Regions from separate parts of the Bacillus sp. NPDC077027 genome, predicted to be linked through region 1. Evidence: riboswitches for the same ligand, from Rfam matches in the RefSeq annotation. Region 1 holds a riboswitch; each other region holds the start of a gene.
What was found. Region 1 has a riboswitch for S-adenosylmethionine ahead of ACQKEZ_RS11930 (methionine biosynthesis PLP-dependent protein). Riboswitches for the same ligand answer to the same signal wherever they lie in the genome.

Region 1 (3,103 bases):
TCCTTCAAGAGAGGCGATCGTGTCCTCTAGTGCCTGTCTTGTTGGTGTGCCCGATCTAGAATAATCATATTTGCCAAAATCGTCAAAGTCACTTTGATGAAATGTCGATGCATGTTGAATTGGCACGCTCACGGCTCCTGTTGTGCCATCTGTTTTAAACGGATTGTGTACGAGCTGTGTTTCTAACGTCCATTCGTGCTTTGTCATTTTACTTTCGCCTCCTCTTGCACTTGTGATAATGCCTGTTTGAGATCCTTTTTTAAATCTTCAACGTGTTCAATTCCTACAGAAAAACGTAGTAATTTATTACAGACACCATTTGCAATCCGAATTTCTTCTGGAATGTCCATGTGGGTTTGTGTTGCTGGATAGGTAATGAAGCTTTCAACCCCGCCAAGGCTTTCTGCAAAACAGATCGTTTGCAATTGCTTTAAGAATGGATTAACCCATTCTTCCTTCGCCAACCTGAACGATAACATTCCGCCTTTTTTAGGATAAAGAACATCTTGAATTTCTGGCTGATCCTTTAAAAATACGGCAAGCTCCTTCGCATTTGCTTCATGTTGCCGCATTCTCAGTGCAAGTGTTTTCATCCCTCTCATAAGTAGCCAAGAATCAAATGGGGATAAAACGGCACCGATTGCATTTTGATGTTGAAACATAGCTTCCGATAATTCTTCTCCCTTTGTCACCACTAGTCCAGAGAGAACATCGTTGTGACCTCCTAAATACTTGGTCGCACTATGAATGACAATGTCGGCACCAAGTGTGATCGGCTTTTGCAAGACGGGTGTGTAGAACGTATTATCTACAATAACAAGAATGCCGTATTCTTTTGCAATTGTAGCGACTTTTTGAATATCTGCTTCTTGCATAAGTGGGTTTGTTGGCGTTTCAATAAAGATGGCTTTGGTCTCTTTATTTATTTTTGAGCGGAAACAGGCTTCGTCTGTAAAATCATCGTAAAGGAAACGAAGGCCGTATTTTTTCCATTCGTTTTCAAATAGGCGATATGTACCGCCATATAAATCAGACGATACAATTAATTCATCTCCGCTTTGAAAAAGAGCCATAATGGTTTGAATTGCTGCCATTCCAGAGCTAAAGGCAAAACCAGCTGTGCCTTCTTCGAGCGTCGCTATGGCATCTTCTACAAGCTGTCTTGTCGGATTTTTCGTTCGAATGTAATCAAAACCTGTTGATTCTCCAATTCCTCTATGTCTATATGCAGTCGAAAAATAAACGGGCGGATTCACAGTTCCAGTTACTACTTCACTACGGTTTCCAATTTGAGCTAATTTCGTTTCTACATGTTCCGTCATTTGACACCATCCTAATGTAAAAATCTTTTAAAAACAGAAAACCCTTCTTCATAAGAAGAAGGGTTTTAGTCGCTTCTTCTTATCTTCCAAGCAAAAAAAATGCTTGCTGGATTTAGCACCTTGGTACACCGCACGGCGGTGCATACCGGTTGCTGAGGTTTCAAAGGGCCAGTCCCTCCACCTCTCACGATAAGAATGTTTTTGTAAGTTTGTTCTAATTCTTAATACTGTAACGCATACAACAACATTTTTCAAGGGTAAATCGGTGCTTTTCCAGACGATTATTTAAATTTTCTGCATTTTTAAAAAGGGCGAGATGACTGCCATTGGATTGTACGTTTCAAATAGAAAGATCCTCGTTTTTCATGATACAATGGATGGAAACGCTTCACATGTTTTAACTTGGATAGTTGGAGGAATGGATTGTGGTGAAGAAAACAGGAATGATACAAGAAGAAATGTTACATTCAACTGAACTTGGGGAAGATATGACTGTACTCATCTATTTACCAGTCAATTATTCACCCTTGTATAAATATCATGTCATTATTGCACAAGATGGACATGATTACTTTCGATTAGGAAAAATCGGCAGACAAGCAGAGGAATTGATGCAAAACAAAAAAATGGAACGTTCCATCATTATTGGAATTCCATATAAAAACGTCACAGAAAGAAGAAATACGTACCACCCTGAAGGGAGTAAATTCGAAGCCTATAAACGATTCTTGGCAAATGAACTTGTTCCATATATTGACGACCATTTTCCAACCTATCAAATTGGAGCGGGTCGCACATTCATTGGTGATTCATTGGGCGCAACGATTTCGCTTATGACAGCAATTGACTATCCTTATTTATTTGGGGGTCTTGTCCTTCAGTCTCCGTATGTTGATCACGCAGTCCTTCAAGCCGTAAAAGAAGCAAGTACACTGACTCATTATGCGATCATTCACCAGATCGGCTTACAAGAAACTGCCGTTAAAACAACAGATGGACAAATACTTGATTTTATCGAGCCAAATCAAAAGCTCAAAGAATTACTTGAAACATCAGGTGCTGATTATATATTTGAAACATTTGAAGGAGATCATAAATGGACGTATTGGCAGCCGCTCATCTCTCCTTCGCTAAAAAGAATTTTGCCCCATTCGTTAATCGACTGAATTTTGTTATAATAACTTGTAGCACACATTTTCTTTATCAGGAGGGAAAACTATGAAATACGGAGTTGTTTTATTTCCATCAAAAAAATTGCAAGATATTGCGAACTCTTATCGGAAACGTTATGATCCGAACTACGCACTGATCCCGCCTCACCTGACACTCAGAACACCGTTTGAATTAACGGATCATGAAGCAGCTGAGGTTGTGACAACACTGCGTGAGTATGCAAAGCATGCATCTCCTATCACACTAAGAATTAAAAAATTCAGTTCATTCGCTCCTGTAAACAATGTTATTTATATGAAAGTAGAACAAAATGAGGAATTAACTGCCCTCAATGAAAGGCTTTATGCTGATCCTATAGACGGTACACCAGAATATGCTTTTGTACCACATGTGACTGTGGCTCAAAAATTATCAGATGATGAACTTTCTGATGTACTAGGTTCATTAAAACTAAGAAGTATTGATCACGAAGAAACCGTTGATCGATTTCACCTTTTATATCAATTGGAAAACGGTTCTTGGACAGTATACGAAACATTTCTATTAGGAGAAGGGGTTTAATCACAGTTTGGAGACAGTCATTGTAAGAACAAAACAACAACTAGAAG
Region 2 (3,103 bases), on a different contig from region 1:
AATGCTTTGTTGTACATTTTGTAATCACTGAGTACCTTTACTTTTAGATCATAGCCTTTTTCTTTTAAAAGTGGCTTCGCTTCTTCAAGAATCTCAGCATGAGGTGTTTTTGAAGCAGCAACCGTAATCGTTTTGTTGTCAGAATCACTCGTGTTGTTAGATGAACCACAAGCAGCTAAAATCCCTGCAAAAGCAAGAAATAGAGCACTTAAAATCAATTTCTTCATTTATATTTCCTCCTTAACGTTTATCAATTCTATTAGTTATAAAATCACCGATGATTTGGATAATAAACACGATGATTAATATACATACAGTTGCGACGAGTGTCACGTCAGTGTTTCCAGATTGATAGCCTTCAACATAAGCTAAATCTCCAAGACCGCCTGCACCAATAGCTCCAGCAATGGCTGTTGATCCAATCAGTGCGATTGCTGTCACAGTAATTCCAGAAATAAGGGCCGGCAGCGACTCTGGAAGAAGCACTTTGAATATAATGGTCGTTGTTTTAGCGCCCATTGATCTTGCTGCCTCAATGACACCTTTATCTACTTCTCGCAATGCGATTTCCACAAGACGAGCATAGAACGGTGCTGAGCCGATGACAAGTGCAGGAAGTGCTGCATTTGGACCTAAAATCGTGCCCATTATTAGCTTTGTAAATCCTAATAAAAGTATAATTAAAATGATAAAGGGAATCGACCTGAAAATATTCACGATTGCACCGATGATGACACTAATCGGCTTATTCTCCCATAATCCGCCTTTTCCAGTTAGGAATAGCAATAGACCTAGCAATATTCCGATCACAAAAGCAAAAGCGAGAGAAATGAGTGTCATATAGATCGTTTGACTAGTTGCATTCCAAATGACATCTAAATGAACGTTTGGGAACCATTTCTCAAACATTTGTCATCACCTCAATTTCTACCTGTTTGCTTTGAATATGGGCGATGACTTTTTGAACCTCAGCTTCTTCTCCATTAATATGGATAAAAAGTGTTCCAAACGCACCTTCCTGCGTTTGCGAGATTTTCCCTTGAAGGATGTTCACATCCACTTGAAACTCTCGAATGATTTCTGTAATGAGCGGTTGTTCCGCAGAATCACCAATGAAGGATAAACGAACGACCTTTCCTTCTTTTACTCGCTCCAACACATGTTCAATCGTTTCTTGAGCTTCCTCCGGATCAGCGAGTTGTTTCACAAATAGCTTTGTCATCTCTTCCTTTGGCTGTCTAAAGACGCGAAGAACTTCGCCCTCTTCTACAATTCGACCATTTTCCATGACAGCTACACGATGGCAGATTTTACGAATGACGTGCATCTCATGTGTGATCAGGACGATGGTTAAGCCTAATCGTTTGTTAATATCCGCAAGCAGTTCCAAAATGGAATCTGTTGTTTGCGGGTCAAGTGCTGAGGTTGCTTCATCACAAAGGAGAACCTTTGGATCGTTTGCAAGTGCTCTTGCAATCCCGACACGTTGTTTTTGTCCCCCACTAAGCTGAGATGGATAGACGTTTTCTTTTCCTTCTAATCCGACCAGTTTAATTAGTTCATTTGCACGAGCAATCCGCTTTGACGTCGGAACGCCGGCAATTTCAAGTGGGAACATGATGTTTTGTCTGACAGTTCTTGACCAGAGTAAGTTAAAGTGCTGAAAAATCATGCTGATTTCCTGTCTTGCTTTTCGAAGCTTACTACTTGAAATGTCATTTATTTTATTACCCGCTACTTCGACTGTGCCTTCTGTTGGCAATTCCAAACCGTTTAGTAGTCTGATCAGAGAGCTCTTCCCTGCACCACTATAGCCGATAATTCCGAATATTTCACCTTTATCAATCGATAGATTAACGTCTTTTACTGCGTCGACATCTCCATTTTTTGAATGGTATGTTTTTGATACATTTTGTAAATGGATCACAGTCTGATCACCTGCTTTCTTGCTGAATCTATACGTGCCATCACATACGAAGGTTTATTCATTATGAGTTATAGGCTCAAGGTCAGTAAAAAAGACCTAACTGCAACACAAGCAGAAAGGCCTTTTATCTAAAATACGCCTTTCTCTCATCTTTCAAAGCGAGCTCGCTTTGAGTGAATTGGCACCAATTTCAGCTTTATGCTGACGGTTGCCGGGCTTCATAGGGCACGTCCCTCCACCTCTCTTAATAAGAGAAATTATGTTGTTTTATGTGATGATCTTCTTTTCCTAACGTAGGATAACATGCTAATTGAGATATGTCAACGCTGTAAATCGCTAATCTCCCAGTAAACAACTAAGTTATCATTTTCCTGAAAAATCCGTTTGTAAGCCAAAGGACTGCTTCTAGTCTTAATAAGGCTCGAAAGGACCCTTTTACCTTCACTTGACCCCGGTTTATTAATTGCTGTAAGGATAAATCCCCATCTAATAATTGGAGAATCTCCTTTTTCTCGCCGTAGAAAGTGAGGTCTGATAACTCAATTGTAGGTAGTTTTTCTACTTGACCACGTTCATCCACAATCAGAGTACAAGAATCCGATTCCGCTTCAAATGTGATTTTCAAGGATGATGATGAGAGCAACGGCTTTAACAGAAAGCGTTGCTTTGCATTTCCATTGGCATTGACATTTTTCACATGTATAACCTCCCTATCATTTGGTTATACATAACATTTCTCTATCAACATCTGCTAGTCCTTTATAAATAACTCGACAAATTTACAAAGGAATGGCTTGAAATATGACAAAAAACCGCTTTATTTAGCGGTTTCAATCATTTCGTGAAGATATGGAACAGAATGAAAGGCGTAACCTTTTTTAACAAGTTCTCCTTTTTTAAACAGTAAATAGCAAGGCACACTTTCAATCTCTAGTGCTTTGGCAATGTTTGGAGAGTAGTTTAGGTTATTTTCATAAAATGGTACGTCCTGTTGCATCTTATCTACGACAGTGAGCATTTTCTTGGCGAGCTGGCACGTTCCGCAAAAAGGTGTGTATAAGTATAAAAGAAATATATCATCTTGTATGTTTTTTAATTCATGTTCTTGAATGTCTTTCATGTGCGTCCACCCTCATAAATATTTCGAATGAACATCAATGTTTGCAGCTAAAAGGA
Region 3 (3,103 bases), on a different contig from region 1:
CTCAGATGCAAAGTAAACTTGATCATCTATTTGTGTAAAGTAAAGTGGTTTGATCCCGAATGGATCTCTTGCCCCATAGAGCAACTGCGCTTGTTTATCCCAAATTAAAAATGCAAACATTCCACGAAGCTTAGATGCTGCTTCTTCCTTATAATGACGGTATGTGGCAAGGAGCACTTCTGTATCGGAATCTGTTTTAAAAGTATAACCTTTTTTCACAAGCTCTTCTTTTAGTTCAACATAATTATAAATTTCCCCGTTAAAAATAATCCAGTAGTTCTCGTCTTCATATGAAAGCGGCTGTTTCCCGTTTTCAACATCTATAATACTTAAACGTCTAAATCCAAAACCTACATGTTCATCATGAAAATAGCCCTCATCGTCCGGACCACGGTGAACAATTAGACGATTCATTTGTTTAATTGTTTCTTCCTGTTCAGCAGTTTCGGACAATGGCAGGTGATTAAATACACCAACAAATCCACACATATGATTGCCTCCACGTTATGTTATTTCATATTAAGCCTATAATTAGACAGTTATTGTCTCATTTTCGTTTCACATTGAGGTCATTTTTTCACAAAATAATCCGTTCAGATTTCCCCAAAAGGAAAACCGCTTAAAATAAGCGGTTTTTATGATGTTATTCTCCTAATGCTTCCTTACGAAGTGTAGCTGCTTTATCTGTTTTTTCCCAAGGTAAATCTAAATCGTGACGACCAAAGTGTCCGTATGCAGCCGTTTGTTTATAAATTGGACGACGTAAATCAAGCATTTTGATAATACCAGCTGGTCTAAGATCAAAGTTTGCACGAACAACTTCAATCAATTTTTCTTCAGATGCTTTACCAGTTCCAAATGTGTCGATGGAAATGGAAACAGGCTGTGCTACACCAATTGCATAAGCAAGCTGTACTTCACAAGAATCTGCAAGACCGCTAGCCACAATGTTTTTCGCTACATAACGAGCTGCGTATGCCGCAGAGCGGTCTACTTTCGTTGCATCCTTACCTGAGAAAGCTCCGCCGCCATGACGAGCATAACCGCCATAAGTATCAACGATGATTTTACGACCAGTTAAACCAGCATCCCCTTGTGGCCCACCGATAACGAATCGACCTGTTGGGTTAATAAAATATTTTGTGTTCTCATCAATCAATTCACTTGGAACCACATGTTTGATGACATGCTCTTTCAAATCACTTTGAATTTGTTCAAGTGTCATCTCAGGTGCATGCTGTGTTGAAATGACGACGGTATCAATACGCACAGGTTTGTTATTTTCATCATATTCAACAGTTACCTGTGTTTTTCCATCAGGACGCAAATAAGCAAGTGTTTGATCCTTGCGTACTTCAGTCAAACGAAGAGACAGCTTATGCGCAAGAGAGATTGGAAGAGGCATCAGTTCTTCTGTTTCATTGTTCGCATAACCGAACATAAGACCTTGGTCACCAGCTCCGATTGCATCAATTTCTTCTTCTGTCATTGTCCCTTCACGCGCTTCAAGTGCTTTGTCAACACCTTGGGCAATATCAGCAGACTGCTCATCAATCGATGTAAGAACCGCACATGTTTCCGCATCAAAACCATATTTCGCACGTGTGTAGCCAATTTCCTTAATGGTGTCACGCACCGTTTTTGGAATATCGACGTAAGTAGATGTCGTAATCTCACCGCTTACTAAAACAAGACCGGTCGTAACAGAAGTTTCACAAGCAACACGTGCATTAGGGTCTTTCTTTAAAATTTCATCTAAAATACTGTCTGAAATTTGATCACAGATTTTATCTGGATGTCCTTCCGTAACTGACTCTGAAGTAAACAATCGACGATTTTGACTCATAATGGTTAATTCCTCCTGTACAAGACCACACCATCCCAAGATGAGGCCTTTCAAAATGATACGGAACTCGTTCCCTATTATATGAAAACGTTTATATAGAGATGTTATTGGCAATTTGTTCATATGATATCCCAAAAACAAAAAAACCATTTCCATCATTGTGAGGAAAGGGTCTGAGATATACATGCCTTTCACTCTTATCGCTCAAGGTTTAAATGACCTTGCATCAGGTTAGCACCTTGGTTTCTCGCTTGCTGTACTGACTTTTTCATCAGAAACCGGTTGCTGGGTTTCATTGGGCCTGTCCCTCCACCAGCTCGGGATAAGAGTATCCGTTCAATAAAATATCTTATCTTATACCCTCATGTGATGTCAATGCTTCTAAGGAATTATCTATCCCCTTTTTTACCTACTTAAATTGTATCACCAAGAAGCATGTTTTTATGGCAAAAATGAAAAAAAACACACAAAATAATTCAAATAGTATAGACTATTATTATCAATGTGTTATACTAATCGAAACAAACAAATTCAACGGTAAAGGAAGGGTTTTTTATGAACTCAGTGGATTTAAAAGAAGATTTACAAACACTACTTTCAGCAGAAAATACGCACCAAAATTTATCTGTTCCGAAGCTTGTTGAAAAAATTCTCGCACGTAATGAAGGAACTTTAACCTCTACGGGTGCTGTACGCGCCACTACAGGTGCATACACTGGGCGCTCGCCTAAAGATAAATTTATCGTCAAAGAAGCAAATTCTGAACATAAAATCGATTGGGGTAATGTGAACCAGCCGATCTCACCAGAAGCCTTTGACCGTCTTCATGCTAAGGTTGTGTCATACTTAAAGGAAAGAGATGAGCTGTTTGTATTTGACGGCTTCGCAGGTGCCGATGAAAGATACCGTATGCCAATCACTGTCGTCAACGAATTTGCATGGCACAATCTATTTGCCAAGCAGCTTTTTATCAGACCTGACGCATCAACACCAAAATCCGCTGAAAAACCATTTACAATTTTATCTGCACCACATTTTAAAGCAGATCCTGAAACAGATGGAACAAACTCTGAAACATTCATCATCGTATCCTTTGAAAAACGTACGATTCTCATCGGAGGTACAGAATATGCTGGAGAAATGAAAAAGTCTATTTTCTCTGTGATGAACTACCTGCTTCCTGAGCAAGATATCCTCTCTATGCACTGCTCTGCAAACGTGGGTCAAGGAGGAGACGTTGCTTTATTCTTCGGATTA
Region 4 (3,103 bases), 100 kb from region 1:
CATGATGTGATCAATTTAGGACAAGGAAATCCTGATCAGCCGACACCGGCACATATTGTAAGTGCTATGCAGGAAGCAGTCGAAAAACCAGAAAACCATCAATATTCTTCTTTTAGAGGAACGGCTAAGCTAAAAGCTGCTGCTGCTGAGTTTTATCATAGAGAATATGGGGTTCAGCTTGACCCAGTAGAAGAGATCGCCATATTATTTGGAGGCAAAGCAGGGTTAGTTGAATTGCCACAATGCCTTCTGAATCCAGGCGATACGGTGCTTGTTCCAGATCCAGGTTATCCTGATTACTGGTCAGGTGTTGTATTAGCCGGGGCTGACATGGCATTTATGCCACTTCTTGAAGAGAATGCTTTTCTACCAGACTATGATAAGCTCTCAGTTGAACTGAAAGAAAAGGCGAAGCTCATGTACTTAAATTATCCGAATAATCCGACGGGAGCAGTGGCAACAGCTGATTTTTTTGAAAAAACAATTACGCTTGCCAAAGAAAACGGTATTTGTGTAGTGCATGATTTTGCTTATGGAGGCATCGGATTTGATGGAGAGAAGCCAGTAAGCTTTTTGCAAACGGAAGGCGCAAAGGAGACCGGAATTGAAATTTATACATTGTCCAAAACATACAATATGGCAGGCTGGAGAGTCGGCTTTGCAGCTGGAAACGCATCTGTGATTGAAGCCATTCAACTGTATCAGGATCATATGTTTGTTTCTCTGTTTAAAGCAACTCAAGATGCAGCGGCAGTAGCTCTTTTAGGTAGTCAAGAGTGTGTTAGAACGCAAAATGACCGCTATGAAAAAAGAAGGAATGCTTGGATTAAGGCATGCCGTGAGATTGGCTGGGAAGTAACAGCTCCAAAAGGATCATTTTTTGCTTGGCTGAAAGTGCCAGAAGGGTATACGTCTGTAGCTTTTTCAGATTTGCTATTAGAAAAGGCAAGTGTCGTTGTTGCACCAGGAAGCGGCTTTGGATCATACGGGGAAGGCTATGTCAGAGTAGGTCTTTTGACAAGCGAAGATCGCTTGAAAGAAGCAGCAGAACGAATTGGCTCATTGCATCTTTTTTCAAAAAGCCATTGACAACGTAAAAAAACGGTGGGATAATTCAGGCATCATTTCAGAAAAGTGAATATTCTTATCAAGAGTAGGCAGAGGGACTAGCCCGATGAAGCCCGGCAACCGACTTCAATGAAGCACGGTGCTAATTCTTGCAGCAAGCGCTGAGAGATAAGATTCGGATGAACAGACGAAACCTCTTCAAGGCGCGAAAAGCATTTGGAGAGGTTTTTTTATATGGTTTATGAACTTAACTGGATATAGAAAGGGGTTTACCAGTGAGTGAATTACAGGCGACTTATGTCATCACACACCCAGAGGGTGAACAGATTGAAAAAAAAGCAGAACAAATTGCACTCGGGCTTACAGTTGGCTCGTGGACGGACTTACCTCAGTTAAAGCAGAAGCAGCTTCAACAACATAAAGGCAGAGTGATATGCACGAAGGAAAAGAAGACAATGCCTCGCGATGGTCTTGTGCAATCAGAGGTGACCATTGGTTATCCTGAAGCGAACTTTTCAGCCGATTTACCAGCTGTTTTAACGACCGTTTTTGGTAAGCTTTCACTGGATGGCAAGGTCAAGCTCGTTGACCTATCGTTCTCATCGGCGTTTAAGCGCAACCTGCCAGGTCCTGCTTTTGGGATTGAAGGCATTCGCAAGAGGCTTGGGGAATTTGAGCGTCCTTTGTTGATGAGTATTTTCAAAGGAGTTATTGGAAGAGATATGGCTGATCTAAAAGAACAGCTTCGAGCGCAGGCGTTAGGTGGCGTTGACTTGATTAAAGATGACGAAATTTTGTTTGAAACAGCGCTTGCCCCTTTTGACGAGAGGATCAAAGCAGGAAAACAAATTTTAAAAGAAACCTATGAAGAGACAGGTCATCGAACGTTATATGCAGTGAACTTAACTGGAAGAACAGATCAATTGAAGGACAAGGCACGAAAGGCAGCAGAGCTTGGCGCAGATGTACTTCTGTTCAATGTTTTTGCGTACGGACTTGATGTGATGCAAAGCCTTGCAGAAGATCAAGAGATTCGTTTGCCAATAATGGCTCATCCAGCTGTAAGTGGTGCGTTTACATCATCCCCTGATTATGGCTTTTCTCACGCGCTCATTTTAGGGAAATTAAACCGTTATGCCGGTGCAGACTTTAGTTTATTTCCTTCGCCATACGGCTCTGTTGCACTTCCAAAAGAGGATGCACTAGGGATCTTTGAAGCTTGTACAACAGATGACGACTTTCACAAAACATTCCCTGTCCCATCCGCAGGTATACACCCAGGCATGGTACCATTGTTATTAAGAGATTTTGGGCTTGACCATATCATAAATGCTGGCGGAGGAATTCATGGCCACCCACGTGGGGCAATTGGTGGAGGAAAGGCATTTCGCTCAATCATTGATGCTGTGATGAACGGTGAACCGATTGAAGAAAGAGCCGCAGCTTGTCAAGATTTAAAAGCCGCACTTGAAAAATGGGGAAGGGTAGCGTTTTAAATGAGTAGACCAATAGTTTTATGTGATTTTGATGGTACGATCACCAAAAATGATAACATTATCAGCATTATGAAAGAGTTTGCACCAAGTGAATGGACGAAGCTGAAAGACGGTGTGTTGTCTAAGGAGATCGGTATTAAAGAAGGCGTTGGTCGTATGTTTCGTTTATTAAAGACTGAACAGAAAGAAGCGATCCAATCATTCATCTTAAACGATACTGAAATTCGAGATGGCTTTGAACGTTTTGTTCAGTTTTTAAAGAAAGAAGATGTGCCATTTTACGTGCTAAGTGGTGGGATGGACTTTTTCGTTTATCCTGTGCTCGAAGGTATTGTGGAAAGGGAGCAAATTTATTGTAATCATGCCTCGTTTCTCGAAGAGCAGATCATCATTGAATGGCCGCATACCTGTGACAAATGGTGTAAAAATGATTGCGGCTGCTGCAAGCCGTCCATCATTCGAAAGCTCTCACATGAGAATGACTTCTTAGTGATGATTGGTGATTCGGTCACAGATATTGAAGCGGCAAAGTGCGCAGA

Region 2: linked by a shared signal. The riboswitch ahead of ACQKEZ_RS06560 (methionine ABC transporter ATP-binding protein) and the one ahead of ACQKEZ_RS11930 (methionine biosynthesis PLP-dependent protein) in region 1 are both predicted to bind S-adenosylmethionine.
Region 3: linked by a shared signal. The riboswitch ahead of metK (methionine adenosyltransferase) and the one ahead of ACQKEZ_RS11930 (methionine biosynthesis PLP-dependent protein) in region 1 are both predicted to bind S-adenosylmethionine.
Region 4: linked by a shared signal. The riboswitch ahead of mtnW (2,3-diketo-5-methylthiopentyl-1-phosphate enolase) and the one ahead of ACQKEZ_RS11930 (methionine biosynthesis PLP-dependent protein) in region 1 are both predicted to bind S-adenosylmethionine.

Annotation. Positions count from the first base shown of each region.
Region 1 covers NZ_JBNNIO010000003.1:290,041-293,143, reverse strand. The annotation lists gene metC (cystathionine beta-lyase) at 1-207, opposite strand, end outside; gene ACQKEZ_RS11930 (methionine biosynthesis PLP-dependent protein) at 204-1,322, opposite strand; SAM riboswitch class I at 1,399-1,518, opposite strand; gene ACQKEZ_RS11925 (esterase family protein) at 1,748-2,488, shown strand; gene ACQKEZ_RS11920 (YjcG family protein) at 2,541-3,056, shown strand; gene ACQKEZ_RS11915 (GNAT family N-acetyltransferase) at 3,064-3,103, shown strand, end outside.
Region 2 covers NZ_JBNNIO010000002.1:185,439-188,541, forward strand. The annotation lists gene metQ (methionine ABC transporter substrate-binding lipoprotein MetQ) at 1-227, opposite strand, end outside; gene ACQKEZ_RS06555 (methionine ABC transporter permease) at 241-909, opposite strand; gene ACQKEZ_RS06560 (methionine ABC transporter ATP-binding protein) at 902-1,927, opposite strand; SAM riboswitch class I at 2,071-2,181, opposite strand; gene ACQKEZ_RS06565 (SCP2 sterol-binding domain-containing protein) at 2,283-2,624, opposite strand; gene ACQKEZ_RS06570 (thioredoxin family protein) at 2,745-3,047, opposite strand; gene ACQKEZ_RS06575 (toprim domain-containing protein) at 3,060-3,103, opposite strand, start outside.
Region 3 covers NZ_JBNNIO010000001.1:29,271-32,373, reverse strand. The annotation lists gene asnB (asparagine synthase (glutamine-hydrolyzing)) at 1-489, opposite strand, end outside; gene metK (methionine adenosyltransferase) at 644-1,846, opposite strand; SAM riboswitch class I at 2,041-2,175, opposite strand; gene pckA (phosphoenolpyruvate carboxykinase (ATP)) at 2,402-3,103, shown strand, end outside.
Region 4 covers NZ_JBNNIO010000003.1:391,836-394,938, forward strand. The annotation lists gene ACQKEZ_RS12460 (pyridoxal phosphate-dependent aminotransferase) at 1-1,089, shown strand, start outside; SAM riboswitch class I at 1,142-1,243, shown strand; gene mtnW (2,3-diketo-5-methylthiopentyl-1-phosphate enolase) at 1,344-2,564, shown strand; gene ACQKEZ_RS12470 (2-hydroxy-3-keto-5-methylthiopentenyl-1-phosphate phosphatase) at 2,565-3,103, shown strand, end outside.